Linked DNA regions of Methylosinus sp. H3A. The protein of the gene in region 2 binds, or shares a complex with, the protein of the main gene of each other region. Links are inferred from orthologs where the notes say so. Each region holds a gene or a part of one and is shown on either strand. Other genes may lie near its edges. The genes, in order: IY145_RS20185 and dnaG.

Region 1 (14,989 bases), 1.7 Mb from region 2 along the record:
AACAGTCTGGGCATCGGAGATCCTCCATCCTGGCCTCGCAAGGCGCGCGGGAGCGGGTACAGGCCGAAGTCGCTGTCTGCTCGCAGAGCCCCGGCCCGGCCGCGTCGCGGCGGAGCGAGGGGCCGATGTCGGCGCCTCCTCGCGGATCGGCGCGCCGTCTCGGGCGCGCGCAAAGGATGGTGACCGCACTATAGCCGGAATGCGACAGCTGTATCGACAAACCCGCGCGCGACGCCCGTTTTTTCTCGACGACCGAGAGTTATGCGCGACTTCGTTCCCGGCTGCGGTTCAGCGCTGCGCGGCCTCCCGGCGCTTGGATTGCAACGAATCGAGGCTCTTTTCGACGAGCGGCGCGACGCCGGCGACGATCCTCGCGACGCCCGCCCGGCTCGGATGCAGCCCGTCGACGAGAGTCATGCCCTTTTCGCCGACGACGCCGTCGAGAAAGAAGGGATAGAGCGGCAGGCCGCGCCGCGCGGCGAGCTCGGGGAAAATCGCGTCGAAGGATTTTTTGTGATCCTCGCCGAAATTGGCGTTGGCCAGCATTCCGGCGAGCAGCACGTCGAGTCCTCGCTCCTGCGCGGTGGAGACGATCTTCTCGAGGTTTGCGCGCGTCACCGCCGGCTCGAAGCCGAGCAGCATGTCATTGGCGCCGAGCTCCAGGATCAGCAGATCCCCGCCGTCGCGCAGCGCATAGGAGAGCCGGGAAACTCCGCCTCGGGTCGTGTCGCCGGAAACGGCGGCGTTGACGACGCGGGCGTCATAGCCGTCATTCTTCAGCCGCGCCTCGAGCTGCGCCGGAAAGGCGGCGTCGGCCGGAAGCTGAAAGCCCGCGCTCAGACTGTCGCCGAAGGCGACGACGCGCAGAGGCTCGGCCGCCGCAGGGCGCGCGAACGTCATCAAAAGCGCCAGAAAAGCGGCGGCGCACAGGAAAGCGGCCGGGCCGAGCGGCCGAAAGCGCGGCCGGAGACTGGAAACAGCGAGCGCCTTCGCATATGTCGGGGCGGGCGTCTGAGCCGGATCGCGGGACGCGAACCGGCGGGCGGCGCAGCGGCAAACCATTGCAGGACTCCCCCAAAGTGCAGCGGCCGGTCATCGAACTCGAGGATGTCGATCTCACCCTCGGCGCGGGCGCGGCGCGCGTCCATGTGCTCAAGAACATAAGCCTCGCGGTCGCGCGCGGCGAGGCCGTGGGTCTCGTCGGGCCCTCGGGCTCCGGGAAATCCACATTGCTGATGACGCTCGCCGGCCTCGAGCGGCCCGATTCCGGCAAGGTGCTCGTCGACGGGAGCGATCTCGCTCGCCTCGACGAAAACGCCTTGGCGCGGTTCCGCGGAGGGAAGATAGGGGTCGTCTTCCAGTCTTTCCAGCTCATCGCCACGATGACGGCGCTGGAGAATGTCGCCGTTCCGCTGGAGCTCGCCGGCCGCGCCGACGCTTTCGAGCGCGCGGGGCGCGAGCTCGAGGCTGTCGGCCTCGCTCATCGTCTCTCGCATTATCCGTCGCAAATGTCCGGCGGCGAGCAGCAGCGCGTCGCGCTCGCGCGGGCCCTCGCCCCCGATCCCGTCATCCTCGTCGCCGACGAGCCGACCGGCAATCTCGATTCGGAGACCGGCGCGGCCATCGTCGATCTGATCTTCGCGCAAAAGGCGCGGCGCTCGGCGACGCTCGTGCTGGTGACCCACGATCCTTCGCTGGCCGCCCGCTGCGACCGCGCCGTGCGTCTGCGCTCCGGCCGCATCGACGGCGAAGAGGCGCAGGCGTCATGAAGCGCGGCCTCGTCTCGCGGCTGCCGTTGGCGCTACGTTTCGCTCTGCGCGATCTTTCCGGCGATCTGCGCGGCTTCGGCGTCTTCATCGCCTGCATCGTCATCGGCGTCGCCGCGATTTCCGGCGTCGGCGCCGTGTCGCGCTCGCTCGCGGAGGGTCTCGCCCGCGAGGGGCGCACGATTTTGGGCGGCGACGTCTCCGTCGCGACCACCATGCGGCGCCTCGCGCCGCAGGAGCGCGAATTTTTCGAGCGCTACGGCCGCGTCTGCGAAATCGCGCTGATGCGCGCCATGGCCCGCGCCGTCGACGGCGAGGCGACGCTTGTCGAAATCAAGGCCGTCGATTCCGTCTATCCGGGCGCCGGCGCGGTGGAGCTCGCTCCGGCGCGGCCGCTGGCCGAGGCGCTGCGCCAGGGCGATGGCGCATTCGGCCTCGTCGCCGATTCGACGCTGATCGCCCGGCTGGATTTAAAAATCGGCGATAAGGTGAAGATCGGCGCCGCCGCCTTCACGCTGACGGCCGAGCTCGCGAGCGAGCCCGACAAGCTCGCCGGCGGCTTCGGATTCGGCGCGCGGGTGCTGATGAGCCAGGACGCCCTGCGGGCGACCGGGCTCGTTCAGCCTGGCGCGGTGGCGCGCTGGCTCACCCGAATCTCGCTCGGCGGCGCCGGCGCGGTCGCCAGCGACGCGGAGGTCGAGCGTTTCGTGACGGCGCTGACGGCGGCCTTTCCGGACGCCGGCTGGGATTTGCGCAAGCGGGACGCCGTCTCCCCGCAATTCTCGCGCAATCAGGAGCGCTTCACCCAGCTGCTGACGCTGGTCGCGCTGACGGCGCTGGTGGCGGGCGGCGCGGGCGTCGCCAACGCCGTCGCCGGCTTCGTCGCCAAAAAGCGCGACGCTTTCGCGATAATGAAGGCGCTCGGCGCGCCGGCCTCGCGCGTCTTCGTGATGGCGCTGGTCGAAGTCCTGCTCGTCGCCGGCCTCGCCGTCGTCGGCGGCCTCGCTCTCGGCGCGACCTTCCCCTATCTCGCCGATTTCGCTCTTTCGGCGTCCGTCCCCCTGCCCTTTTCGCCCTCGGTCGACGCGCGCTCGCTCGGCGTCGGCGCGGCCTATGGGCTGCTGGTGGCGCTGATCTTCGCGCTGCCGCCGCTCGGCCGGGCCTATGGGACGCCGGTCGCCCGCCTGTTGCGCGACGAGGCCGAGGAGAAAGCCCCGCCGCGCGGTTTTCTGCTCGCATCTTTCGCCGCGGCTACGGCGCTCATCGTTCTGGTGATGGTCTCCGCTGGCGACAAGAAGCTCGCCGCGACCTATATCGTCGCCACGGCGGCGGCCTTTGCGCTGCTGCGCGGCGTGGCGGCGCTGGTCGTTCGCGCGGCGCGACGAATCTCCCATGTGCCCGATGCGCGTCTTCGCCATGCGATCGGCAATATCCGCCGGCCGAAGAGCCTCGCCGCCACATTGATCGTCTCGATCGGCGTCACGCAGACGCTGCTGGTCGCGCTGGCGCTGATCGAAGGCTCGATCCACGCCGAATTGTTCCAGGCGCAGAAGAGCCGCACGCCGAGCTTTTATTTCGTCGACGTCGCCAAGGAGCAGGTCGACGAATTCACGCCTTTCCTCGCCTCCTTCGCCGCCGACTCCCGAGTCGAGCATGTGCCGATGATGCGCGGCCGCATCGTCGCCGTGAAAGGCGTCCGCGCCGAAAATTTGAAGCCGCCGGAGGAGATCGCCTGGGCGCTCGAGGGCGACCGCGGCGTCACTTTCTCCGCCGCGCCGCCGAAGGGCTCGGACATCGTGGCCGGCGGCTGGTGGGGGACGGAGCGGAGCGGCCCTCCCCTCGTCTCGCTGGAGGCGCGCGTCGCCGAAGGGCTCGGAGTCGAAATCGGCGATGAGATGGTCGTCAATGTGCTCGGCCGCGACGTCGCGGCGCGCGTCGCCAATCTGCGCCGCGTCGATTGGCGCAGCTATGGCATCAATTTCATGATGGTGTTCTCGCCGGACGCCTTCGCCGACGCGCCCTATTCGGAAATTTTCACCGTCGCTTTCGCCGATCGCGACGATCCGGTTCGCGACAAGCGACTCGTGCGCGAAGTTGCGGCGCGCTTTCCGCAGGTCGCGGCGCTGAGGGTCAAGGACGCGTTGGAGGCGGTGGAGAAGATCGCCGATCAGCTCACCTTCGCCGCGCGCGCCGCCGCCGGCCTCGCCATCGTCACGGCGGCGCTGGCGCTCGGCAGCGCAGTGGCGGCGAGCCAGCGCGGCCGCCAGCGCGACGCCATCGTGCTGAAGACGCTCGGCGCGACGCGCGGCTGGCTGACCAGCGCTTTTGCGCTGGAGTTCGCGCTGCTCGGGATCGTGGCCGGGATATTCTCTGTCGTCGCAGGCGCGGGCGCGGCAGGCTTCATCCTGGTGGCGTTGATGAAAATGGAGTTCGTCTTTCTGCCCTGGCCCGTCGCTCTGACGACGCTCGGCGCGCTGGTCTTCGCCGTCGTCCTCGGCCTCGCGGGAAGCTGGCGCGCGCTCGGAGAGAAGCCGGGCCCCGCTCTGCGCCGCCAATAGCGCGGAAAAAGCCCCGACGGCGACGTTTTCGGCCGCCGGAAGCGGCTTTTTCGTCGCGCTGCCCTTGCCGGAAGAGATCGGCCGCCTTAAAAGGCGGGCTTCGCCGGCGTTCAGGGGGCTGGACGCGAGATGATCGTGCTCGCCCTCGAACAAGCGTAGAGCCCATGCCCCAGCTTTTACCCGAACGCAAGAAACTGCCCGTTCCCGACAACGGCGATTTTTCGCTGCCGCAGATCTTCGCCTCGCTCGGCGGAGGGCTCGCGGGCGCGGCCGTGTTCGCGGTCATCACCAAGGGCACTTCGGCGGCGGTTTTGTTCGCCTTTCTCGCGCCATTGCCGATTTTGATCGTCGCGCTGGGCTTCGGCCTTCGCCACGGCGCGACCTCGGCCCTCATCGCGACCGGCCTGCTGTCGATCTGGCCCAATCCGATCTTCGGCCTCGTCTACGCCTTGCTCGTCGGCGTTCCGGCGCTCGCCGCCGCCTATGTCGCAGCCGGAGCGCCCTGGCGCAGGCGCGAGCTCGTGACCGCGCATGTGCCGGCCTGGGCGGTTCTCGCCGCCGGCGGCGTGGTGGCGGCGGCGGTTTCCATCGCGGTCACGATCGCTGCGATTCGTTTCGGCGGCCTCGACGAGGCGCTCAATCCGCTGCGCGCCCGCGCCTTCATGGCGATCGAGGATCTGGTGCGGACGCAAGAGCTCGGCGACAAGCTCGATCCGAGCCAGCTCTCGGCGCTCGTCGTCTTCGCCTTCCCGGCGACTCTCGCCGCGCTGACGCTGCTCAGCCACACGCTCAATCTCTGGGGCGCTGGCCTGCTGGCGCGCGCGTCGGACGCGCTCTCGCGTCCCTGGCCGGACATCGCGCAGGAATTCGTGCTGCCGCGCACGGTCGCCGGGCTGTTCCTCGTCGCAGCCGCCGTGGCCTTCCTCGGCGATCTTCCCGGCGAGATCGGACTTGTTTTCGCCGAGACGCTCGGCCTCGCTCTGGCGATGCAGGGGCTAGCGGTCGTTCACGCCCTGCTGCGCGGGACGCGCGTCGGCGGCGTTTCGCTCATCGTCATCTATATCGTCATCGGCCTGTTCGCTTGGCCGATCGTCCTGTTCACCGTGATCGGCGTCGTCGACGCGGTGTTTTCGTTCCGTAGCCGCAAGCAGGCGGCGCAGGCGCGGCGCGGCTGAGATCGCTGCGGTAAAATTCGAGAGAGACACGAGGAGATAGAACCCATGGTCGATGTCATTCTGCTGGAGCGCGTGGCCAAGCTCGGCCAGATGGGCGACACCGTTCGCGTGCGCGACGGCTATGCGCGCAACTTCCTGCTGGCGCGCGGCAAGGCGCTGCGCGCCACCGAGAACAACAAGAAGCATTTCGAGACGCAGCGCGCCCATATCGAGGCGCACAACCTCACCGCTCGCAAGGAGGCCGAGGCCGTCGCCGAGAAGCTCGAGGGGCAGACCTTCGTCATCATCCGCCAAGCGGGCGAGAGCGGCCATCTCTATGGCTCGGTGGCGACGCGCGACATCTCCGACGCGGCGACCGCGGGCGGCTTCACGCTCAACCGCAGTCAGGTCGATCTGCAACATCCGATCAAGGCGCTCGGCCTGCATAATGTGCCGGTGCATCTGCATCCCGAGATCGAGGTGAAGATCATCGTCAACGTCGCCCGCTCCGCCGAAGAGGCCGAGCGCCAGGCGCGCGGCGAGGCCGCCGCCACCCGCGAGGAGACGACGCTCGACGATCTCGGCCTCGAGGTCGGCGCGGCGCTGGCCGAGGCCGGCGACGTCGAGCTCTGATCGCTCGCGACCGATTCTGCTCAATTTAAAAAAGGCCGGAGGCGCTCGCGTCTCCGGCCTTTTTCATAGGCCGGCGATTCGGCGTGGCGAAATTGCCACACACAATCGATTTTACGTGAGCGCGCCGAAAGATGCGCCGCGCATGTGGAAATGACTCACAAAGACGCCGCTCGCGCATTGGAAGGGCCGCGCGCGATCTTTGCCATTGGCGCCGCTCTCCGCTTCGGGCAATGTCGCGGCCGTTCTCGAGTGCCTGTCGCAACGCGTTCAAGTGCATCGAAGACATCCATCAGAGGCAATCAGGCGAACGGCCGGGCTGAGCGTCCCCGAGATGGGGATGATCTCCTCCCGATCGCCATCCGCGCTCGACCTCCTCTCCCGAGGGGACACGGAGCTCCGGCCTTCTGCGCGATGTCGTCGTCGCTGTGATTACCCCGCTATGTTCCGTTCCCGAGAGAGAAATGCTCGACCAGCCCGCCTATCGCACGCCGCCCCATAATATCGAAGCCGAGCAGGCGCTGCTCGGCGCCATTCTCGTCAACAATGACGCATTCGATCGCGTCTCGGATTTTCTGCGGCCGGACCATTTCTCCGAGGAGCTGCACAGGCGCATCTTCGAGGTTTCCTCGCAGATCATTCGCGCCGGCCGCGTCGCCACCGTCGTGACGCTGAAGACGCATCTCGGCGATGTGGAGCTGCCCGGCGGCGTGACGATGCAGGCCTATCTCGCGCGATTGGCGCGCGAGGCGACGACGATCATCAACGCCGAGGATTATGGCCGCACGATCCATGATCTCTCCGTGCGGCGGGAGCTGATCGTCATCGGCGAGGATATCGTCAACGCCGCCTTCGACGCGGCGGTCGATCAGGCGCCGCGCCTACAGATCGAGGAGGCCGAGCGCAAGCTCTACGCCGTCGCCGAGACCGGCCGCTATGACGGCGGCTTCCAGCGTTTCGCCGAGGCGCTCGCCACCGCCATGGATATGGCGAGCAGCGCCTATCAGCGCGACGGCCACCTCTCCGGCATAGCGACAGGGCTCGTCGATCTCGACGAGAAGATGGGCGGGCTGCAGAAATCCGATCTCATCATCGTCGCCGGCCGTCCCGGCATGGGCAAGACGGCGCTCGCCACCAACATCGCCTTCAACATCGCCAAGGCCTATGTGTCCGAGCAACAGCCGGACGGCTCGGCAAAGACGGTGAATGGCGGCATCGTCGGCTTCTTCTCGCTCGAAATGTCGGCCGAGCAATTGGCGACGCGCGTCATCGCCGAGCAATCCGGCGTGCCCTCCTATAAGATTCGCCGCGGCGACATCAACGAGGATGATTTCCGCCGCATCGCCGAGGCGGCGCGGGAGATGCAGAGCGTCCCCTTCTTCATCGATCAGAGCGGCGGCATCTCCATCGCGCAGCTCATCGCGCGGGCGCGACGCCTCAAACGCCAGCGCGGGCTCGATCTGCTCGTCGTCGACTATCTGCAGCTGCTCTCCGGCTCCAAGTCACGCAATGAAAATCGCGTGCAGGAGCTGACCGAGATCACCACGGGCCTCAAGGCGCTGGCCAAGGAACTGGCCGTGCCGGTCATCGCGCTCTCGCAGCTCTCGCGTCAGGTCGAGAGCCGCGACGACAAGCGCCCGCAGCTCTCTGACCTGCGCGAATCCGGCTCGATCGAGCAGGACGCCGACGTGGTGATGTTCGTCTATCGAGAAGAATATTACCTGCGCAATCGCGAGCCGCGCGAGGGCACGGAAGAGCATATCGCCTGGCAGAACGAGATGGAGCGCGTGCATGGACGCGCCGAAGCGATCCTCGGCAAGCAGCGCCACGGGCCCACAGGCACGGTCACGCTCGCCTTCGAGGCGGAGGTGACGCGCTTCTCCAATCTCGCCGAGGAGGACAAGCTGCCGGCGCGGATGTGAGGCCACTTCGCGCCTTGGCGGCGCGTTTCGCCGCCAAGGCGCGAAGGCGATCAGGAAACGCGCGTCGCCTCGTAGGCCGGAACCTCGCGAGAGAAAGCGTCGAGCCAGGCGACGAGCGCGGGATGTTTCGCGCGCCAGGCGCCTTCGAAGCGCAGGTCCAGATAGCCGAGCGCGGCGGCGACGGCCACATGACCGATCGTGACCGGGCCCGCCGGCGGATCGGCGTCGAGCGCTGCGAGGACGCGCTCCACCTTGCCGGTCTGCAGCGCGATCCAATCGGACGAACGCAAAGGCTCCGGCCGCGTCGCCTCGTAACGGATCAGCAGCGCCGCGTCATTGATCCCGTCGCCGAGCGATTGCAGCGTCAGCGCCGCGATGCGCGCGGCGGGATCGGCCGGAAAGAGCTTTCCGCCGCCGGCGAGAAGGTCGAAATATTCGCAGATCACGCGGCTGTCGTAGAGCGTCTCGCCACTGTCGAGAATCAGCGTCGGCACTTTGCCGAGTGGGTTCTGCTCGCGCAGCGTGTCGGCGGGATTGGTCGTGTCGGCGCCGACGAGCTCGAGGCCGGAGCCGAAGCCGAGCAGCTCGGCGACGATGCGCGCTTTGCGGGCGTAGGGCGAGGCGGCGGAATAGCGTAGAATGGGCATTGGTTCCTTCCCGTCGAACAGGCGGTGGGCGAGCAATAGGACGTTACGCAGATGACCGCCAGTCCCGAGCAGATCGCCGCCGGCCAAGCCGTCTATACGCCTGCCGTTCTCCGGCTCTATGACATGCTCGTCCTCGGCCTCTCCAACCGCTTCATCTGGAAATGTCCGACGCCGCGCCTGCGCGCGCTTTATGATCTCCACGCGTCGGGCAATCATCTCGACGTCGGAATCGGCACGGGATATTTCCTCGACCATTGTCGCTTTCCGGTCGCCGCGCCGCGCGTCGCGCTCATGGATTTGAACCCGGACGCGCTTCGCTTCGCGGCGGAGCGCATCGCGCGTTTTTCGCCGCAGACCTATCGCCGCAATGTTCTGGAGCCGATCGCTTTCGACGCGCCGAAATTCGATTCCGTCGGCGTCAATTATCTCTTGCATTGCCTTCCCGGCGCGATCACCGAAAAGGCCGTCGTCTTCGATCATCTGAAGGCGCTGACGAATGACGGCGCCGTCTTTTTCGGCTCGACCTTGCTGCAAGGCGGCGTCGAGCGCTCCGCCGCCGCGCGGCGGCTGATGGCGTTCTACAATCGCAAGGGCGTGTTCTCGAACAGGGCCGACGATTTCGACGGTCTGCGCTATGCGCTCGAGCGGCGCTTTCGCAATGTCGAGATCGACATTGTCGGCTGCGCCGCCCTCTTCATCGCGCGCGATTGAATGGACGCGCGAGCCTCGCGGCTCGCGCGCGCCGGCTCACTCGTAGATCGCGCTCAGCACCACATGGAATTTGGCGACGCTATTGCCGATATTCTTGATCTCGTAATGGATCTCGGTCTCGTCCTTGGTGTCGACGGTCTGTGACTGCGGGTTCGGCTTGATCTCCGTCACCGTGTAATGACGCCAAACGCGCGTCACCTCGAGCGACGTGTCCTGCGTGAAGCCGCTAGCGGTGCTGCCGGTGGCGAAGGGCACGGCCTGCGCATCCCACACCGCGTTGAAGGGCGAGGCGTTGTTCCACCAGCCATGAACCGTCGCGCCAGGCGCGAGGGTATGCTCGGTCTTCGTATCGATGAAAAGCACTTTCGACATTTTCAATCTCCTTTTGTGAAACCGCCGCGTGAAAGAAATGCGATCGGATGCAGAGGAGATTAGGCGCAGCGCTCGCATGAGGCTGTGCGCGCCGACACAGGGGCGTTCAGCGCGCTTCGCCGTAGACGGCCGAGAGCGGAAAGGAGAGACCGGGCGGGTCGAGCTGTATATCGCCCTCGCGAATGACGCGCGTCAGTATATCGCCGCCCTGCCCGCGGCGATGATGGATGACGAGCGGCGAATCTGGATCGAAGATGAGATAATGCGCGACGCTCGCGATGCGGAAATATCCCTCGAGCTTGCCGAGAACGTCATTGCGTCCGGTGGATGGCGACAGCACTTCGACAACGACGAGCGGGCTTTCGACGAGCAGCGCGTCTGGCGGAAGCTCGGGACCGCAATAAAGCTGCGCATCGGGCTCGAAGACGGTGGCGGCGTCGACGCGCACGGCGACTCCGTCCGGGAGAACATGGCAAGGCGCCCCGGCCCGGCGGACGGCGTCCTGCAAGGCGAGCGCAGCAGCGAGCTTCGCCTTCGCATGGGCGACGCGCTCCGACGCCTGAGCGAAGACTTCGCCGTCGACGAGCTCATAGCGGCCGGGCCGACCTTCGGCCCAGACGACGAACTCCTCGGCTGTCATCTTCGTCTTCGGCAGCGCGTTCATGAGACCGATCCTAGCGCGTTTCCAGCCGAAGGGAACACCGGTTCGGCGTTGGAAAGGCGCCAAAACAAAAGCCTAGAGAGTCATTCCGTGTTTCAATGAAACACGGAATGACTCTATCCCAATTTCGCCCCTCGCGCCATTCGGCGTCTCAGCCTTTCAGATCGTCGAAGGGCACCATCACATGCTGGCGATAGGCGGGCCGTTCGCAAAGGCGCGCATGCCAAGCCTCGACATTGGGAAGCGAGGGCCGCTCTATGTCGAGCGCGAAATAGCGAAACAAAGTCGTTCCGGCGGGGATATCCGCGAGGGTGAGATCGTCGCCGGCGAGGAAAGGGCGATCCGCGAGCCAGCTATCGAGAAATTGATAATGCTGCGCGCAACGCGTGACGGCGGCGCGGATCGCCGGCCAATCGCGCTTGTCTTCCGGCGTGCGGTAATAGGCCACGAAAACGCCGTCGACGAAGGCCGGCTGCAACGACGATTGCGCCCAGTCCATCCAGCGATCGAGATGAGAGCGCGCGGCCGGATCGGACGGCCAGAATGCTTCGCCGCCATGGCGCGCGGCCAGATAGCGCAAGATTGCATGAGACTCCCAGACGACGACGCCCTCGTCGTCGATGACCGGAATGCGGCCATGCGGATTGCGCGCGCGAAATTGCGGATCGTCGAGGCCGCCGAAGGCGCCGCCGAGCGGCACATGGGCGTGATCGAGCCCGAGCTCGCCGACGAGCCACATGACTTTCTGCACATTGAAGGAGTTGCGCCGTCCCCAGATCGTGAGCATGCGTTTTTCCCCCTCTTGGACAAGCTGCGTGACGAGACGAGTCTAGACGGATGCGCGCGCGAGCGCCATTGACGCCGGGTTGCGTTTGTCGAAGGGCCGAGGCGGCGATCGGACGCAGCGCAAAAAAAATCGGAGCGCGCCCCCGCGCGAAAATTCCATGAAAAAACACCGCGTTTCGCCGAAACTCGATCTCGGCGAAACGCTGTCGTCGACGAAATCCGAGGCTCAGCCCGCCTCGGGGCCCGCCTCTTCCTCCGCCTCGCCCGCATCGGCCAAATGCTCGACCGAGACGACGCGCTCGCCCTCCGCCGTGTCGAAGACGATGACGCCCTGCGTGCCGCGGCCGGCGATGCGTATGCCCTCCACCGGGCAGCGGATGAGCTGACCGCCGTCGGTCACCAGCATGATCTCGTCGCCCCGGCCCACGGGGAAGGAGGCGACGAGCTTGCCGTTGCGGGCGTTCACCGCCATGGCGACGATGCCTTTGCCGCCGCGTCCGGTGATGCGATATTCGAAGGAGGAGCTGCGCTTGCCATAGCCGTTCTCGGAGACGGTCAGGATGATCTGCTCCGCCTGCTCCATCTCGCGGAAGCGCGCTTCCGTCAGCTCGATCGCGGTCGAGGCCTCCTCAGTCTCCGCCGCGCCCTCCTCCGCGCCTTCCGCTCCCGCATTGCGTCGCTGAGCGGCGGCGCGCTTGAGATAGGCCGCGCGCTCGTCGCCGACCGCCTCGAAGTGGCGCAGGACCGACATCGATATCACGCGATCGTCGTCGGCGAGCGCGATGCCGCGCACGCCCATGGAGGTGCGCCCTTGGAAGACGCGCACATCGCTCACCGGGAAGCGGATGCACTGCCCCTCGCGCGTCGTCAGCAGAATATCCTCCTGCTCCGCCGCGGTGGCGACATCGACGATGGCCTCGCCTTCGTCGAGCTTCATGGCGATGATGCCGGAGCGGCGCACGTCGGAGAAATCCGAGAGCTTGTTGCGCCGCACCGTGCCGCCCGTCGTCGCGAATATGGCGTCGAGCGTCGCCCAGCTCGACACGTCCTCCGGCAGCGGCATGATGGTGGTGATGCGCTCCCCCTGCTCGAGCGGCAGAAGATTGACCAGCGCCTTGCCACGCGCCTGCGGAGCCGCCAGCGGCAGACGCCACACTTTCTCTTTGTAGGCGCGGCCGAGCGAGGAGAAGAACAGCACCGGCGTATGCGTCGAGGCGACGAAGAGGCGCTGGACGAAATCTTCTTCCTTCGTCTGCATGCCGGAGCGACCCTTGCCGCCGCGCCGCTGCGCGCGATAGGTCGAGAGCGGCACGCGCTTGATGTAGCCGGCGTGCGAGACCGTGACGACCATGTCCTCTCGCGCGATCAGATCCTCGTCCTCGACGTCGCCGTCTCCATCGACGATCTGCGTGCGGCGGGGCGTCGAATATTGCTCCTTGACCGCGATCATCTCGTCCTTGACGATCCCGAACAGTTTTTCGCGCGAGCGCAAAATCTCGAGATATTCGGCGATCTCGACGGCGAGCTTGTTCAGCGCCTCGGCGATCTCCTCGCGGCCGAGAGCGGTGAGGCGCTGCAGGCGCAGTTCCAGTATGGCGCGCGCCTGCGCCTCGGAAAGGCGGATCGCGCCATCCTCGGAGAGCACATGCCGCGGATCGGCGATCAGCGCGACGAGCGGCGCCATGTCCTTGGCCGGCCATTCGCGCTCCATCAGCGCCTCGCGCGCCGTGGCGGCGTCGGCCGAGGTGCGGATGAGGCGGATGACCTCGTCGATATTGGCGACGGCGATAGCGAGGCCGACCTGCAGATGCGCCGCGTCGCGCGCCTTGGCGAGGCGGAATTTCGTGCGCCGCGTGACGACCGTCTCACGGAAATCGACGAAGGCGACGAGCACGTCCTTCAGCGTCAGCAGCTCCGGCCGGCCGCCATTGAGCGCGATCATATTGACCGGGAAGCTCGATTGCAGAGCCGTATGGCGCCAGAGCTGGTTCAGCACCACATCCGCCACCGCGTCGCGCTTCAGCTCGACGACGATGCGCATGCCTTGGCGATCGGATTCGTCCCGGAGATCGGAAATGCCTTCGATCTTCTTCTCCCGGACGAGCTCGGCGATGCGCTCGATCAGCGCAGCCTTGTTCACCTGATAGGGAATCTCGGTGAAGATGAGCGCCTCGCGCTCCTTGCGCAAAGTCTCGATCTCGGCCTTGGCGCGCATGATGATCGAGCCGCGCCCGGTCGAATAGGCGTTGCGAATGCCGCCGCGCCCCAGAATCGTCGCCGCCGTGGGGAAATCCGGGCCGGGCACGATCTCCATCAGCTCAGCGACGGTCATGTCGGGCCGGTCGATCAGCGCGATGGCGGCGTCGATCACTTCGCCGAGATTGTGCGGCGGAATATTCGTCGCCATGCCGACGGCGATGCCGCCGGCGCCATTGACGAGCAGATTGGGGAAGCGCGCCGGAAGGACGGTCGGCTCCATCTCCTTGTCGTCATAATTCGGCTTGAAATCGACGGAGCCTTCATCGAGGTTCTCGAGCAGCGCCAGCGCCGGCTTGGCGAGGCGCGACTCGGTGTAACGCATGGCCGCCGGCGGGTCGTTGTCGACGGAGCCGAAATTGCCCTGCCCGTCGATGAGCGGCAGCCGCATCGAGAAGGGCTGCGCCATACGCACCAGCGCGTCATAGATCGCGGCGTCGCCATGCGGGTGATATTTACCCATGACGTCGCCGACGATGCGCGCCGATTTCACGTAAGGCTTATCGGGCGTATGGCCGTTCTCGTGCATGGAGAACATGATGCGCCGATGCACGGGCTTCAGACCGTCGCGCACATCCGGCAGAGCGCGGCTCACGATCACGCTCATCGCGTAATCGAGATAGCTGCGCTTCATCTCGTCGGCGATCGAAACCGGGCGAATATCGGAGCCGGGCGGGGTCGGTCCAGTGTCGTCTGTGTCGTTCTCGGCCAATGGCTCGCCAATCCGATGGATCGTCCAGCGCCCGCCGCGGCGAAAACCTGCCGCGGCGCTTCAGCGCCGGCTCTGTGGAGTGAGCGTCGTCTCATCGTCGACCCGTCTCGCCGACGAAGGTGAGGCGAGTTGTAGATTCGCCGCTCGAGAGAGAGGCGGGCCGCGGAGGTCGCGCTCGCAGGACGTTTCGAACGAGGCGCGCCGGACAGGAGCCTTTCAGCAGCCGTCGACAACGCTCGAAACCGCCTTTTTCCTATAGGCGATTCTTGTCTGCGACGCCAGTTTGCCCGGGCCTGCCGCCCCGCGGTTCCTCTCGGAGAAACACGGGTTTAGAAAAGTTCTTCAAATCATTTCCGATTCATTTTCGTTCCAATTGGTTTCGCTGCGGCGTCAGCTCTGCGCCGCGCGCAGCCGCCGCCGGGCGTTCATGACGATCGTCCGGGCGCTGGCGTCGCCGGGCTCGAGCAGCTCGGGCCCATCCTCCTCGCTCGCCTCCCAAGCGTCGGCCCCTCTGGCGTCCGTCCCTCTGCCCCTCGCCTCCGTCTCGACGAGGGCGATCACGCGACTGGGCTGGGGCGCGGCCGGCCCGCCTGTCGCTTTCGCGCCGCTGATTCGCGCACGCAACGCGGCCGCGACTTCCGTCCAATCCAATGTCTTCGGCTTTTTCGGCGCGTCTTTCGGCGTCGCGGCGGTCGCCTGCGACGGGCGCTCCGCCGTCTTCCCACGGAGCGCGGCGATCTTGGCGCGAATGGGCTCGATGTTCGCGCGCGCGGCGGCGATCGCCGCGAGAAGCACGGCGAAACGGCCGGTCTGG
Region 2 (14,865 bases):
CCGCCCTCGGCCTCCTCTTCCTCCGCCTGCTCCTCGCCCTCGGCTTCATCGGGGTCTTCGCCCTCGGAGACGGTGATGCCCATCTCCTGGAGCATCGCATAGACGTCCTCGATCTGGTCCGAGGAGACTTCCTCGGACGGCAGAACGGCGTTGAGCTCGGTATAAGTGACGAAGCCGCGCTTCTTGGCGAGCTTGATCATCCGCTTGACGGCGGCGTCGTTGAGGTCGAGCAGAGGACCGTCGGCGGTTTCCACCGCGACCGCACCCTCGTTTTCGACTTTCTCGTCGTCTTTTTTCGCCATTCTTCGCTCCAAGCCCCACCCCACGCCGCCTTCCCGAGCCGAAGGCTGCGCCATGCCGGGATCGTTCACTTTTTCGCTCGCCGCATTTTAACGAAAACCACAGCGTCGATCGCAAGACAAGCCGGCTGACCCCGCAGAGGACCGTACCGATTCGCCCGAGCCCACAGTCGTGGCCAGGGCTTAACGTCGGCCTAACCAAATTGGTAGAGCTTTGGCTCGCCGGCCGTTCGGCTTGCGGGTCAAAGGCTTCTCAGCGAACGTCCCGACTGTGAACCGAACCCGTCGAGAGCGGCTTCGGTTCCATCGAGCGCGTTCAATTGCGCCTGAATATCGCTTAAGCGCGCGGAATCGTGGTCGTTGGGGGCCGTCGCCAACCTCGCCTCGATTTTCCGAAGTTCTTTATCTAATGCGCGTACGCGATGTTGCAAGACGAGAGCTTGGCGCAAGCTCTCCGCGGCGTCCGCCGGGGCCGCCTCGGCGCGCACGCTCCACAGGGTCGCATGGGCCCCCATGCCGGCCAACCGCTCGCAAAAAGCTTCTAGCCCGGCCGCGGCGGCGGCGCGAGCGAATTCTTCGCGCGCGCTCGCCCCGTCGGCGAGGCTGCGCACCAGCACGGCGAGCAGCTTCTCGCCCTCCGCCGAGGCGAAGTCGAGCGCCGTCACCGTCTCGAGATGGGCGGCGAGGAGCTCCGGGTGATTCATCAAAATCAATAGAATCAGCGCCTCTCTCGGCGAGATGGCAGGCGTCGTGCCGCGATAGAGCGGGGAATTGGCGAGGGCCGCGCCGATCGTCAGCGGGCCGCGGGATGGCTCGAAGTCCCGGCGGAAACGTTGCGGGCCGCCGCCGCCGCGGCGCATGTCCGGCCGGCGTGGCGACTGGCCGCGCGAGCGGCCGAACAGCGAATTGCAGCGGTCGGAAAATTCTTTTTGATAGTGACGGCGCAGCGTCTCGTCGGCGATGGCGCGGCCGAGCTCGCCGAGGCGGCGCTCGAGCGCGGCGCGACGCTCGGGCGTATCGAGCTGAATTCCTTCGGTCTCCCGCGCCCAGAGCAGATCGACCAGCGGGCGCGCGGCCGCAACCGCCGCGGCCACCGCCGAAGGGCCGGCCGAGCGGTAGAGCTCGTCCGGATCCTGCCCCTCCGGCAGCAGAGCGAAGCGCAGGCTGCGGCCGGGGCCGATCAGCGGCAGCGCCGTGTCGATCGCCCGAAAGGCCGCGTTGCGGCCGGCCTTGTCGCCGTCGAAGCAGAGAATCGGCTCCTCGGCGTGATTCCAGAGCAGGCCGCATTGCTCGGCCGTGAGCGCGGTGCCCAGCGGCGCCACCGTCTGCGGAAAGCCCGCCGCCGTCATGGCGATGACGTCGACATAGCCCTCGACAGCGATGAGATTGCCCGATTCATGCGCGGCTTTGCGGGCGTTGTGCAGATTGTAGAGCGTCGCGCCCTTGTGAAAGAGCGGCGTCTCGGGCGAATTCAGATATTTGGCCTTGGCGTCCTTCTCCATCGCCCGCCCGCCGAAGGCGATGACGCGGCCGGAGCGGTCGCAGATCGGGAAAATGATCCGATTGCGAAAACGGTCGTAGGGGACGGCGATACCCTCGCCATGGACGAGCAGCCCGGCCTCGATCATCGTCTCGACGCTCGCGCCCTTGCCCGCGAGATGATCGCGCAGTGCATAGCGCTCGCCCGGCCCGAAGCCCAGCCGAAACTGCGCCTGCTCCTTTTCGCCCAGCTCGCGGCGGGCGAGATAGGCGCGCGCCTCGGCGCCGGCGGGCCCGCGCAACTGCTTCTCGAAAAATTGCGCCGCCCATTCCAGCACCTCGGTCAGCGAGCCGCGGCGCACCTCGGCCTCCTGCGCCTCTTTGGTCTCGACCGGCATGGGCAGGCCGGCCATTCCGGCCAGCTGTTCGACGGCCTCTGGAAAGGTGAGGCCTTCCGTCTCCATCAGAAAGGCGAAGCCATCCCCATGCTTGCCGGAGGAGAAGTCATGGAAGAAGCCCTTGGGGTCGTTGACATAGAAGGAGGGCGTCTTCTCGGCGTTGAAGGGCGAGAGGCCCCGCCACTCGTGCCCCTCCTTCTTGAGCTTGACCTTCCGCGACACCACGGCCGAGACCGGCACGCGGGCGCGAATTTCATCGAGGAAGGAGGGAGGGTATCGCATCGTGCCCCTTGTAGCCGTGCGTCGACGAAAGTGAAGATGTTCGCGCGCGCCCCCTCCCCGATCCTCCCTCGCTTCGCGGGAGAGGGAGCAGATTCGAAGCTTCGCGAAACGTCGCCGCCACCCTCTCCCGCGAAGCGGGGGAGGGTGAGGGAGGGGGCCTTCCGGGCCTTCGGCTCGAATGACGCGGATCACTAGTAGCATTGTCGCTGCGCCCGGCGCGCGCGGCGTCGGCGATTGTGCCCGCTACTCACAATGGATCGCGCCGAGTCGACGCGATGCGATCGTATATACGTAGCTCGTCGGCGAACGCTATAGGCGCGGAGGGGCCCGCTCGCCAGCGGCGCATCGACGCCGTGCCGCGCTTCTATGTGAGAGAGCGCAGGCGCATTCACGCCGGCTCGGTCTCTTCGACCTTCTCCTGCGCCGCCGGAGCGGCGATGGGCGGCAGCTGCTTCGGCCGATAGGAGCCGTCGACCTCGGCTTTTTCGCGCACCGGGGCGCAATCCTCGCCGCCGCCGATCGGGCGAATATAATCGCCGGTCCAGGTCACATGTTTCGCGAGCGACTGGTCGTCGAGCGGATAGACCGAGGGCAGGCCGAGCGTCGCGGGCAGCTTCACCAGCAAAACCGTCGCGAGCCGATAGCCGAAAGTCTGGCTGTTCTCGATTTTCTCGGCTGGATTGGGCCCGAAGGGGCGATCGACGGAGAATTTGACGTCGGGGAAGCGCAGGAGCTTCAGACCATTCTGCGCGGCGCGTTCCGCCATCCACACCAGCGCATAGTCGGAGAGGCCATGCTCTTGGTAGCCGCCGCCGACATTGGAGTGGACGCCGGGGAACCATCGCTCCGCATAGAGCGGAAAGGCGCTCGCCGCATTGCGCGCGCGATGATAGTCGGTGAGCGCGATCGGCGTCGGCCGGAACGGCCAGCGACGCTCGTCCGCCGCCAACGCATGATAGGCGGCGTCGACGCTCGTGCTCAGCGTCACATTGTGGAAGCTGGTCTTGAAGAATTTGTCGATGAGCCGCCCGAAAATTTCGCCATAGGGCGCGCCGAGCGCGCCGACCGTGTCCCACACGCCGAGAAATTTGATCTTCGTCGGATAGGGATGGCAATTGTCGTCGCGAAACTTCTGCGCGGCGCCGCCGCCCGGCCGCCATTCGTCCGCTCTGTCCTTGTAATGGTCATAGGCGATGGAGACGAGCGGCAGATTCCAGCGTTGCAGAACGCCGAGATTGTGAACGAGCCCGGCGATGCTGCGGGCGGTGTAGGCGCCGCGGCTGAAGCCGAAGAGATAGATCTCGTCGCCGACCTCGTAATTGCTGACGATGAAGGCGTAAGCGTCCTTGATATTGTCGGAGATGCCGAAGCCGAATGCGCCGCCGATGACTTTCTCGTCTTTGCGCGTGCCGACGCCGGCGATGTAATGGGTGAGCTGCGGCCGGTCGTCGGCGTCGGCGAAATCCGTCGCCTGGAGCATTCGGACGACATTGGTGCCGCGCTTGGTCGGCTCGTTCCAGGTGCCGTCGCAGAAGATCACGAGTTTCTTCTTGGCCTTGATGTCGGACATAATCGTCTCTTTCGCAACGAATCGGAGCGTCGAAAAAAATCGCGCGCCGCAAGAAAAGGGATCGCTGCGACAGACGGCAAGGCCGCATTGCCGGCGTCGCGCGGGGCGCTCAGCCTAGCCGAGCTTTTCGCGTGACGCCAGATCGAGACACGAAACTCGTGAGACTCCGCTCAGAAAGGCAGCGGGCCTGTGATCGAGACGCGCACGGCCGGCGGCTCCATCGGCTTGAAATGACGGCCCATCACGCCGACCGAGCAGACATTGCCCGGCGCGACGCCCGCCTTGCAGAGGCCGTAGAGCGGATCGGAGGGGATCAGCGATCCATAGCCGTAGGTGATCATGTCCGAGCGCGAATTGGTGACGTTGAAAGCGTCCGCCTGAATGCTCCAGCCATTGTCGAAGCGATAGCCGGCGCGCAAATTGAGCGTTCCGGTCGCCGGAGATTTGAAGGCGCCGTCCGCGGTCAGCGGGCGCTCGCCGAGATAGCGATAGCGCAGCGCCGCGAAGGGGCCCGTCGCCTCGCCCACTTCGATCTGGCCCATGGCGACGATGTTCGGCGAGTCGGGAATGAAATTGCCGGGGGCGTTGCCGACGAAGGTTCCGTAGCCGATCGCATCGGGCGAGAGAAGATCGATCCAGGCCAGCGCCTGCTGCTGGTCGACGCCGCGGAAGCGCGCATGCGACAGCGACACGCTGCCCTCCATCCGCAGCCAGGAGGTGGGCGTGTAGTGATTGATGATCTCCACGCCATAGCGCCGGCTCGGCCGGCCGAAGGCAGTGCTGCCGGAATCGCCCTCGAACTGATTTTCCGAATCATTGTTCAGCCACCAGAGGGCGACCGAGGATTCGAGCCCCTCGAGCAGGCGCGTGGTTCGCAGGCCGATCTCGGCGCCGCGTTGCTTCACCAGCAGCGGGATGGTCGCCACGGAGGAGCCGTCGGCCGGGCTCAGCCGGGTCACGGTTCCGCGCACGTCGGTGGAATGCAGCCCCTCGCCGAAATTGAGGAAGAGCTCGGTCTGCTCGAAGGGGCCGACGACGATTCCGACCTTCGGGCTGCCCATCGTCGCCGATTTGGAGCCGCTGTTCCAAGGGCCGGTCCAGATCGGAGCGCCATTCCCGTCCTTGGGCGCGGAGAGCGGATCCTGCAGGCTGCCGACGCTGGCGGCGAAATAGTCGAAGCGCACGCCGCCGGTGGCGCGCAACCAGGGCGTGAAGCGAACCGTCGTGTCGGTCCAAAGGCCCACGCTGCCTTCCGCCACATGGCTGTTGACGATCGCGTCATAGGGCTGGCGGCGCCAGCTGTCCTGGAGGCCGATGCGAATATTGTCGTAGCGGCTCTCGAGGCCGATGCGCGATTCGATCGGCAGGCCGGCGATCTCGTATTTATAGGCGTGCTGCGCGTTGACGCCGAGCACCGTGCGCCGGTCGAACTGGCGGAACTGGTCGCCGATATCGGGATGCGAGAGGAAATAGGTGAAATTATTGTAGAGATCGAGCGTCGAGCGAATGGCGTAGGCTTCCACGCGCGAGGAATGCGGCCCTTCCGTCTGGCTCCAGCGCGCCGAGAGGCTGAAGCGCGAGGCGTCGCCGCCGTCCGTGCTATCGAGATTGCCCCACAGCGGAAGGACGCCGCCATAGACGGCGCGCGACGGAATCTGGTCGGTGGAGAACCAGCGGTTGGCGTAGGCCATCGCGGTGATCGAGAGGCCGTCCTCCTGCGTGCCGCGCGACCAGCGCAGCACCGAATTGATCTTGCGCATTTCATCCGGCCGCGTCCAAGGGCCGTTGTAGATGCTGGATTCGATGGCGGTCAGCAGATTGCCGCCATTCACCTCGAAGCTCTTGGCCCCGAGCAGGCGGCCATAGGCGAAGCTGCCACCCGTCGCCCGGAAGAAGCCGCGATCGAGCTTGTCGATATATTGCATGTCGACGGCGCCGGCCGAGGAGAAATCGCCCTTGTCGGCGTAATAGGGGCCTTTGCGGCCGACGACGGAGGAGAGCAGCTCCGGGATCAGGAAATTGGCGTCGGCATAGCCCTGGCCGTGGCCATGCGTGCGCATGTTGATCGGCATGCCGTCCAGCGTCAGCGAGAAATCCGTGCCGTGGTCGAGCTGGAAGCCGCGCAGAAAATATTGGTTCGCCTTGCCTTCGCCGCTGTGCTGCGTGACCGAGAGGCCGGGGACGATCTCGAGCGCCTCGCCCGGACGCGCGAAGGGAACGGCGTTGACCTGCTGGCCGCTGAACACGGTCTCGCTGGCCGCCTCGACCCTCACTCTCGCCTTTTGCGCGTCGTCCGAGCGCGTGGCCGCCGCCCCCGGCGTCGCGGCCGCGATCGGCGCGGCGACGTCGATGTCCGGCAAAGCTTCTTGCGCAACGGCGCCGCCGCCGAAAAGCGCGACCGTCAGGGCCAATGCGGAAATTTCGCCAATTCGCCGGCTGGTCATCGCTGCTCCCCCGTATGATTTTTTATTAATCTGATCATACGAGAGGGGTCGGGGTCAACGACGAGATCGACGACTCCGTACGGATTTACCCAGAGCGTTGCATTTCCGTCACAGGCCTCAGGCGTGAGTGTGCCCATGGTGGGGCTTTGGCGCGGAAGCCTCCTCGGGCGAATGGGCCTCCGCCGGCGCGACGACGAGCTGGCCATAGCGCACGCCGCGCTCGCCGATCACATGCTGGGCGAAATGCTCGACCTCGGACTTGGGCCCGCGCAGCAGCGACACCTCGAGGCAGGTCTCCGCGTCGACGTGAACATGCAGCGCGGCGATGGAGAGATCGGCGTGGCTGTGATGGTCATGCATCAGCCGCTTCGACAATTGCCGCGTCTCATGATCGTAGAGATAGACGAGCGCGCCGATGCAGGCGCGGTCGCTGTCGTCGACTTTCGGCTGCTTCATCAGGCCTGCACGCACGAGATCGCGCACCGCCTCGGACCGATTCTGATGGCCGCCGGCCTCCATATATTGGTCGAGAGCGGCCATGAGATCGTCGTCGATGGTCATGGTGACACGCTGCATATCGGAACGCTCCCCCCGCACGGCGGTCCAGGCTGGTCCGCATGTCATTGTTTTTACCCGTCCCACAGCGCCGCCGCAATCGCGCGGCGCGCCACGGGCGCGCGGCCTTGTCCATTTTCGCGACGTCGGGCATTGTGCGCGGCCCGTCCTGAGGCTTCGCCGGAGTCCGCGAAAATGAGCTGGTCGTTGAAATGCTTGCCGATCGTCGTCGCCGCAGTGCTCGCATTCGCCGCTCCGGCCTTTGCGCATACGGCCGATATTTCGACGGTCAAGATCGTCCCCGAGAAAGACGGAATCTACCGCGTCGAGGTCGGCTTTCTGGCGACCGATCTCGAGCGCATCTTCTCGCAGACCATGGCGGAGCGCGCCGGCGTCGATATTTCGCAGCCCGGCGTGCTGGAGACCGAGATCGGCAAGCTCATCCAGCGCCGCATCTCCCTGCATGACGCCGAGGGGCGCGCCTGCACGGGGCGCGTCGATTATTCGGGCGAGGATCCGACCAATGCCGACAGCGCATTGGTGAAGCTGAAGTTCGATTGCGCGAGCGTCCCCGGCCAGATTTTCTACGATGCGAAAAAGCTGCTGGAGGCCGCGGGCTCCAAGGGCAAGCATCTCGTCACGCTCACCGGGGCCAACGCCGGCGAGACGATGCTCTATCCCGCCGATCCGGCGCTCGATCTCTCCAAGCCGATGGAGACGGTCTGGCAGCTGATGTGGAAATTCGTCCAGGCCGGCGTCGAGCATATTCTCACCGGCTACGACCACATTTCCTTTTTGATCGCTATTCTGCTGTGGGCGACGCGCGTCTGGCCGGTGGTGAAGATCGTCACCGCTTTCACCGTCTCCCATTCGGTCACGCTGTCGCTGGCCGCGCTCGATATCGTCACGCTGCCCTCGCAATGGGTGGAGGCGGCGATCGCCGCCTCGATCATTTATGTCGCGGTCGAGAATTTCTTCTCGCGCCGCGTCGACGGACGCTGGCGCGACACGTTTTTCTTCGGCTTCATCCACGGCTTCGGCTTCGCCAGCGGGCTGAAGGAGCTCGGCGTGCCGGCCGACGCCGTGCTGCCGGCGCTCGCCTCCTTCAACATAGGCGTGGAACTCGGACAGGTGGCGATCGTGCTGGTCTTCGTGCCGGCCTTGCTCTTCATCGACAAGCAGACCGGCGGCAAGCGCAGCCCGCAGCTCGTCTATGCGCTATCGGCGGTCATCGCGCTGCTCGGCGCCTATTGGCTGCTGGAGCGTGTCGGGGCGCTCGATTTCCTGCTGGCGCATCTCGGTCATTCGGCCTGACGCGGCGGGAGCGCGGCGGCGATGGCGGCCGCGCTCCGACGGGGCGACGTCACGCTCATTTGGTGACGATGAAAGACCCGAGTATGCCGCCGAGCAGGGCGCCGATGATCACGGCCCCGATGGCGGCGGGAAAGCCGACGACGCCGGCCCCCATGACGGCGCCGAGCACGGCTCCGACTCCTCCGAAAATATAGGCGTTCCGCGTCAACATGCGGTCGACTTGATCTCCTTCGGCCATGGTGCTCTCCGTTATTTTTATCGCGAGCCCTTCGAGCAGGGCTGGCTCCGCATCTCTCTAGCTAGCGCGCCGATATCGGCGGCAAGGGCCCGTAGACGCGCAGGCGGGCGAAATCGCCGCGCGTTTCAATTAGGATGCTTCCCATGACTCCGGACGATCTCGTCTCGCGGCTGCTCTATCGGGACGGGCTGATGCTCGTCGTCGACAAGCCGGCGGGCCTGCCCGTGCATCGCGGCCCCAAGGGCGGCGACAATCTTGAGGATCATTTCGACGCGCTGCGCTTCGGCCTGCCGCGCTCGCCCGCGCTCGCCCATAGGCTCGATCGCGACACCTCCGGCTGCCTCGTGCTCGGCCGTCACCGCAAGGCGCTGGAGCGGCTCGGCAAGCTCTTCCATGACGGGCGCATCAAAAAGACCTATTGGGCGATCGTCGAAGGCGCGCCGCAGGCGGAGGAGGGCCATATCGACATGGCGCTCGGCAAGCTCGATTCGACGCGCGGCTGGTGGATGCGGCCCGATCCGCTGGGCCTGCCGGCGCAGACCTCATGGCGCGTCATGGGCCGCGGCCGCGATGCGCGAGGCGACGACATCGCCTTTCTGGAGCTGAAGCCGCATACGGGCCGCACGCATCAGCTGCGCGTTCATTGCCAGGCGATGGGCTGGCCGATCCTCGGCGATCCCGTCTATGGCCATGGCAAGCGCGAAGGCGCGCCGCCGCTGCATCTTCATGCGCGCGAGATCGACGTTCCGATGCGCGAGAACAAGGAGCGCATCGTCGTTCGCGCCCCCGCGCCGTCGCATATGCTGGACACGCTCGCGCTCTGCGGATGGAGCGGCGAGGAACCATGACCGGGCCCATCCGCATCTGCTTTTTCGGCGATAGTTTCGTCAATGGAACGGGCGACGACGACGGCCTCGGCTGGGTCGGCCGTCTCGTCGCGCGCGCGCGGCGCGCGGGCCGGGACGTGACCTCTTATAATCTCGGCGTTCGCCGCGACACCAGCGCCGACATCGCCGCGCGTTGGGAGGAGGAGGCGCGCCGCCGCCTGCCTGCCGGCTGCGACGCGCGCCTGGCGTTTTCCTTCGGCGCCAATGATTGCGCGGAGGATGAAGCGGGCGGCGCGCGCATGCCGCTCGAGGCGACGCTCGCCCATGCGGAGAAAATATTGCGCGACGCCGCCATGCTCGCGCCCGTTCTGATGGTCGGGCCGTTTCTACCGGGCGGGCCGCGCGTCGAGGCGCGCATCGATCGGCTCTGCGGCGAAATGCGCAGCCTCGGCGCCGAGCTGCGCATTCCCTATATCGAGACGCGCGGCTTCATCGCGCGCTGCGAGGTGTTTCTGCGCGAGGCGGACGCCGGCGACGGCGCCCACCCCAATCGTGGAGGCTATGCAGCGCTCGCCGATTTCATCGGTGCGTCTCCCGCTTGGCGCGCATGGCTCGACGGCGAGCTCACGTCCGCCAAGGATGCGCCGGCAGATCGCTGACGCCGACGACGGCGACGCCGGCGAGCGCGACCGCGTGGTCGTTCTCCACCGAGCTGCCGCTCACGCCGATGGCGCCGACGAGCACGCCGTCTTCATCGACGATCGGCAGGCCGCCGGGGAAGGTGATGAGCCCGTCATTGGAATGCTCTATGCCGAAGAGCGGGCCGCCCGGCTGCGACAATTTGCCGATCTCGCCGGTCGGCATGCCGAAGAAGACGGCCGTCTTCGCCTTCTTGATCGCAATGTCGATGCTGCCGACCCAGGCGTCGTCCATGCGATGGAAGGCTTTGAGATCGGCGCCCGAATCGACGACCGCGATGCACATTTTCGTGCCGAGCTCGGCGGCGCGCTTGCGAGCGGCGGTGATCGCGGCTTCCGCCGCGGCGATATTGACATGCATGGGGAGCTCTCCTCGGAAGCGAGCGCTTCGACATCACTCAAATGGCTGCGCCGAAGGCGCTTTCAAGAGCCGCGCCGCGAGGTCGCCGGCGATCCGCCGTTCACGCCGAGACGGCGCGATAGACGAAATGTTTACGTTTGCGTTCGAAACTCGAGCTCGACCGGCGCCTTTTCCCGACATTTTGCGCCTCGCGGTCGAGAATTTGGAGTCGTTCATTGCCCGCCCCGATCGCGGTCGTCCCCCGCTCATCGAATAGCGCCCATTCGCCGCATGTCGCCGCGATCCGCGGCCTCGCGATCCTCGGCGTGGTCCAGTGCCATTATCTCGGCCTGCGCGGCGTCTATGAGCTGTTCTCCATCCCGGCCCCGATCGTCGAGACATTGATCGCCTGTGGCGCGGGCGTCGATCTGTTCTTCGTCCTGTCGGCGTTTCTTCTCACGCGCAGTCTGCTTTTGTGCGAGCCGGGACGAAGCTCCGCGCTCGCCTTCTACCGGCGCCGCGCTTTTCGCATTCTGCCCGCCTATTGGCTGTTGCTCGCCTCGGGATTCGCGCTCGCGCCGCTCCTGCCCGCCGGGCGCTGGTCGAATTGGCTGCTCGACGGCGCATATTCGCCGCTTCACTACCTCGCTTTCCTCCAGAATTGGCAAATCGGCGCCGATGGCGCGTGGAGGGGCTATTTCTTCGCGCATAGCTGGTCGCTGGCGGTAGAAGAGCAATTCTATCTCGTCATCCCGCTCGTCGTCATCGGCATGACGCGTCGCCGATTGGCGTTGCTCGCCGGTCTCGCGATCGTGACGGGGCCGGCGATCCGATTGCTCATCGGCGCGCATATGCCCGCTCAGGCGGCCTATTGCTGGCCGATCGCCCGAATGGACGCTTTCGGCTGGGGCGTGCTGGCTGCTATTCTCGCCAATGCGCGGCCCGACATTCTCGCGCGGCTTCCGGCGCGCGTGCTGGCCGCCGGCTCGATGGCGCTGTTCGCGGCGCTCGCCGCTTTCGCGCATGCGTCGACGCGGACGAGCGTCGAGGCGTTCTCCCTCTATCTCGCGCCTGTCGACGCGCTCGCCGCGGTCTTGGTGCTCGCGGCCGCCGCCATGCCCTCGGGCTCGCGGCTCGAACAGACCGCGCCACACCGCTGGCTCGTCTGGGCGGGCGAGCGTTGCTATTCGATCTATCTCTTCCACAACGCCTTCTTCGGCCTCGCGATGGTCGCCGCCGAAAATGTCGCGCCGACCGGCGGCGCATTGACGCAGCTCGTCGCGACGCCGGTCGCCTTCGTCTGCCTGCTGGCCTTCGCGGATCTCTGCTATCGATTTGTCGAGCAGCCCTTTATCGCGTTCGGAAGGCGGGAGCGCGTCACCTCTGAGCGATGGGCGCCGGCTGGGTGACGATCTCGCGCTCCGCCGGCCATTTCACGCGATAGGCGAGACGCAGCTCCTTGGTCTCGCCGGGCTTGGCGTCGAAGCTCCAGGCCATCACGCCGCGCTTGTCGGCGAGCTGCTTCGTCGTGGGCGGCGTCGTCTGCGGCAAGGTCTCGATCGTGATCGCCGTGTTCTCGGAAAAAGGAATCTGATCGATCGCCGTCACCGGAATGGCGAAGTCATGCAGATTCTGGATCGTCGTCTTGAAATCACGCGTCTCATATTTCGTCTGGCCGAACCAGCTCGGCTCGTTCTCGACGCGTTTGACCGGCGCGCGCGCGACCTTGATCCTGTCATCGGCGCCGAAGCCCAATTCGACAGCCTCTCCCGGCGCGACGAAAGCGATGCGGCTCTGTCCGACATGGACGCCGTCGCGCTGCACGGCGACGGGGCCGGGCAGCAGCGGCGCATCCTCCTCATTGACGATGCGCGCCTCGAGAAATGCGGTCGGATCGAGCGCCGGCGCGACGCGCGCGACGAGCGTCGGCTCCATGCGGCGTGAGGAGAGGATGAAGCTCTTGGTCGCGCCGTCGCCGGGCGCGCCGACGCGCCCGGGGATTTTGAAGCTCGCCTGAAACGCGTCGGATTCGAGCGTGGCGGTCTGCTGCTCCACGGGCGCAGGCTCGGGCGCCGGGGCGATAGGCGCGGCGAGGGTCGCCGACTCCGCCGGTCTGCGCGTCGCGACGCCGCGTTCGAGCGCCGCCGCCGGCGCGGCGGCTTTGCGCGCATAAACGACGGGCGGCTCGTAAAAGCTCACCCGCTGCGGCTGCACATCGGGCGCCGCCGCGCCACGATGCGCCCGCGTCGTCGAGACGGTGAGCGCGACATCGCTCCAATCCTCGCCCGTGTTCTGCGTCACCGTGGCGCGGCGAACGAGATCGAGCCGCGGCTTGCCGTCCTTGCCGCTCGTGTCGAGCCGCGCGTCATAGGCGGGCCGCCAAAAGGCGTTGGAGACGAGATAGGCGATGGTCAGACGCAGCTTTCCTCCGCTCGCCGATTCGACGGCGATGGCCGCCTCGCGCGCCGGGCGCCGCGTCGCGCGTCCGCCCGCTCCGACCTCCAGCGCATGAATCTCGTCGTCGAGCTCTTTCGCCTTGGCGCGCGCATTGCGCAATTCCTCGCCGGTCTTCGTCAGCGCGGAGCCGATCGCGTCGAAGGCCGCGTTCCATTCGCCGATCGCGAGGGGCCGCGCCTCGGGCGCGATCTTCTCCGGGCCGGCCTGCGAATAGCGGGCGATCATCGCCTGCTTGGCGGCGAGCGCGTCGAGCGTCACCTGCAAGCCCTCGCGCGCGCCGCGCAATTGCTTCAGCTTTGCTTCGATCGCCGAATCCGGCGCGCGCGTCTCGTCCGGCGCGAGGCGCGTTTCGACCGCGCCGATCGTCACGCGGCCATTGGCCTCTCCAGAGACGCGCAGCGAATCTGGGTCGAGCGAAAAGGGAAGGTTTTTGAGGAGAATGGTCGAGGCTCCGGCGACGAGATCGATCGTCGCCTCGCGCGTCACCGTCGCCGCGTCGGGATGGACGATGACGCTGTCGATCGTCGAGGCCGCCTCCACGATCGTCTCTTTCGCCTGTGCGGCGGCGAGAGCGACAGTCGATGAGACACAGACGAGCAGTATGACGCGAAGCCGCATGGGGCCGCCTCCTCGAGGGAAAAGGAGGTTCTATCCGGCCCAATGCTTATGGCCTTTTCGCGGCGGAGGCGGCGCTATTTCTCGGCCCGGCCGGCGTGCGCCGGGCGGTCGGTCAGCGTGTGCAGGAAGGCGACGATGGCGTCGATCTCGCCATCGTCGAGCCGCGGCGTCTCGCCGGGCTTTCGATCATAGGGAACTTCCTTCACATTCACATTGTCGTGGAATTTTTCCGGCAGATCGTCGTATTTGTCGATCGCCCCCGCCTTCTTCGGATACCAGCGCGCCGGATCGGTGTCGCGCGTCGCATAAAAGGCGACGACGTCGCGCAGGCTCGAGAAGACGCCATTGTGCAGATAGGGGCCGGTCACGGCGATATTGCGCAAGGTCGGGGCCTTGAACTGGCCGCAGAGGCCGTCGATCGCATAATTCTTGGGCGCGATCTTCGCGAGGCCCTCGCGCTTGCACAGGCCGAGATCGACGTGATCCGCATCCTTATTGTCGGGGATCGCCAAATTGCGCGGCGCGCCGAGCGCGTCATAGCTGAAATCGGTGAAGAGCCAGTCCTGCGGGCGGCGCGACGTCTCCTCGCCGACGTGACAGGCGAGGCAATTGCCCTTCTTCTTGTCCTTGAACAGCGCGAAACCGCGCGCTTCTTCCGCCGTCAGCTTCTCGCGCCCGCGCAGAAAATCGTCGAATTTCGACGAGAAGGGATGAAAGCGCGCGGAGCTCTCATAGGCCGCGACGGCGCGCGCCAATTTCTCGAAGGCGGAATCGCTCTCGAAAATCTTCTCGCCATAGACGCGCCGCGCGAGATCGGCATAAGGGCCCGTCCCGATCTTCTCGACGACGACGGCTTTGGACGGATTGTTCATCTCGCGCGGATTGAGCAGCGGCCCTTCGACCTGAGCGACGAGATCATTCGCGCGTCCGTCCCAAAATTGTCCGCCGACAGGAACGAGCTCCGTCTCGCCGGTTTCTTCGTCCTTCTTCTTCATGAAGTGAAAGCGCGGGCTGAAGGAGGCGTAAGAGAGCGTCGGCGTCTTGCGCGTCCCGAGCGCATCCGGCCGACTGCCGCGCGCCAGCGCCGCGATCGGCGAGCCGTTGTTGCCCTGAAACGCCTTGGCCGGATCATGACAGGAGGCGCAGGAGAGGCCTTGGGGCTCCGAGAGCCGCTTGTCCTCGAAAATCCTCTTGCCCAGCAGCTCGCGCGGCGCGAGGCCGGCTTCGTCCGCCGTCCGCGCATCCGTCGTCGCGGATTCGAGGCTCGCCGCGGGCGACGCCGCGGCGAGGAGAAACAGGCAGGCGCGCGACAAGGTCGAGAGGCGCGATCGAAACGCGAGCGCCAT

What was found.
Region 1: the proteins of dnaG (region 2) and IY145_RS20185 are in contact, whole or in part, in a crystal structure (PDB 2R6A), measured with the Geobacillus stearothermophilus proteins. The link is inferred for Methylosinus sp. H3A from one-to-one orthologs. Residues at the interface, in WP_049624496.1 of Geobacillus stearothermophilus: Lys456, Leu457, Leu458, Pro459, Ala460, Asn463, Ala464, Leu467, Leu535, Leu536, Ile537, Ala538, Gln544, Glu545, Asp548, Tyr549, His552; in WP_033016901.1 of Geobacillus stearothermophilus: Ser13, Glu15, Ala16, Gln18, Glu91, Leu92, Asp94, Ala95, Val96, Pro97, Thr98, Ala99, Ala100, Asn101, Tyr104, Tyr105, Ile108.

The regions. Positions count from the first base shown.
Region 1 is NZ_JADNQW010000005.1:3,714,776-3,729,764, forward strand. What follows is about bases 5,814-8,801. They hold IY145_RS20185 (replicative DNA helicase), read left to right. Parts: upstream 5,814-6,572; coding sequence 6,573-8,030; downstream 8,031-8,801. Other genes in these bases: rplI (50S ribosomal protein L9), read left to right, coding at 5,814-6,111; IY145_RS20190 (glutathione S-transferase family protein), read right to left, coding at 8,081-8,677; IY145_RS20195 (class I SAM-dependent methyltransferase), read left to right, coding at 8,729-8,801. In the rest of the region: thpR (RNA 2',3'-cyclic phosphodiesterase), read right to left, coding at 1-14; IY145_RS20160 (arylesterase), read right to left, coding at 289-900; IY145_RS20165 (ABC transporter ATP-binding protein), read left to right, coding at 1,080-1,769; IY145_RS20170 (ABC transporter permease), read left to right, coding at 1,766-4,324; IY145_RS20175 (DUF2232 domain-containing protein), read left to right, coding at 4,489-5,499; more of rplI, read left to right, coding at 5,545-5,813; more of IY145_RS20195, read left to right, coding at 8,802-9,388; IY145_RS20200 (hypothetical protein), read right to left, coding at 9,425-9,760; IY145_RS20205 (Uma2 family endonuclease), read right to left, coding at 9,867-10,424; IY145_RS20210 (glutathione S-transferase family protein), read right to left, coding at 10,573-11,208; gyrA (DNA gyrase subunit A), read right to left, coding at 11,434-14,175; IY145_RS20220 (hypothetical protein), read right to left, coding at 14,566-14,989. UniProt on the Escherichia coli protein: The main replicative DNA helicase, it participates in initiation and elongation during chromosome replication. Travels ahead of the DNA replisome, separating dsDNA into templates for DNA synthesis.
Region 2 is NZ_JADNQW010000005.1:1,971,353-1,986,217, forward strand. What follows is about bases 1-2,864. They hold dnaG (DNA primase), read right to left. Parts: upstream 2,459-2,864; coding sequence 542-2,458; downstream 1-541. Other genes in these bases: rpoD (RNA polymerase sigma factor RpoD), read right to left, coding at 1-302; IY145_RS12220 (DUF2235 domain-containing protein), read right to left, coding at 2,847-2,864. Also shown: more of IY145_RS12220, read right to left, coding at 2,865-4,028; IY145_RS12225 (TonB-dependent receptor), read right to left, coding at 4,199-6,472; nickel-responsive transcriptional regulator NikR, read right to left, coding at 6,590-7,048; IY145_RS12235 (HupE/UreJ family protein), read left to right, coding at 7,223-8,341; IY145_RS12240 (hypothetical protein), read right to left, coding at 8,397-8,579; IY145_RS12245 (RluA family pseudouridine synthase), read left to right, coding at 8,714-9,427; IY145_RS12250 (GDSL-type esterase/lipase family protein), read left to right, coding at 9,424-10,065; IY145_RS12255 (heme-binding protein), read right to left, coding at 10,031-10,465; IY145_RS12260 (acyltransferase), read left to right, coding at 10,681-11,853; IY145_RS12265 (mucoidy inhibitor MuiA family protein), read right to left, coding at 11,822-13,519; IY145_RS12270 (cytochrome-c peroxidase), read right to left, coding at 13,594-14,865. UniProt on the Escherichia coli protein: RNA polymerase that catalyzes the synthesis of short RNA molecules used as primers for DNA polymerase during DNA replication.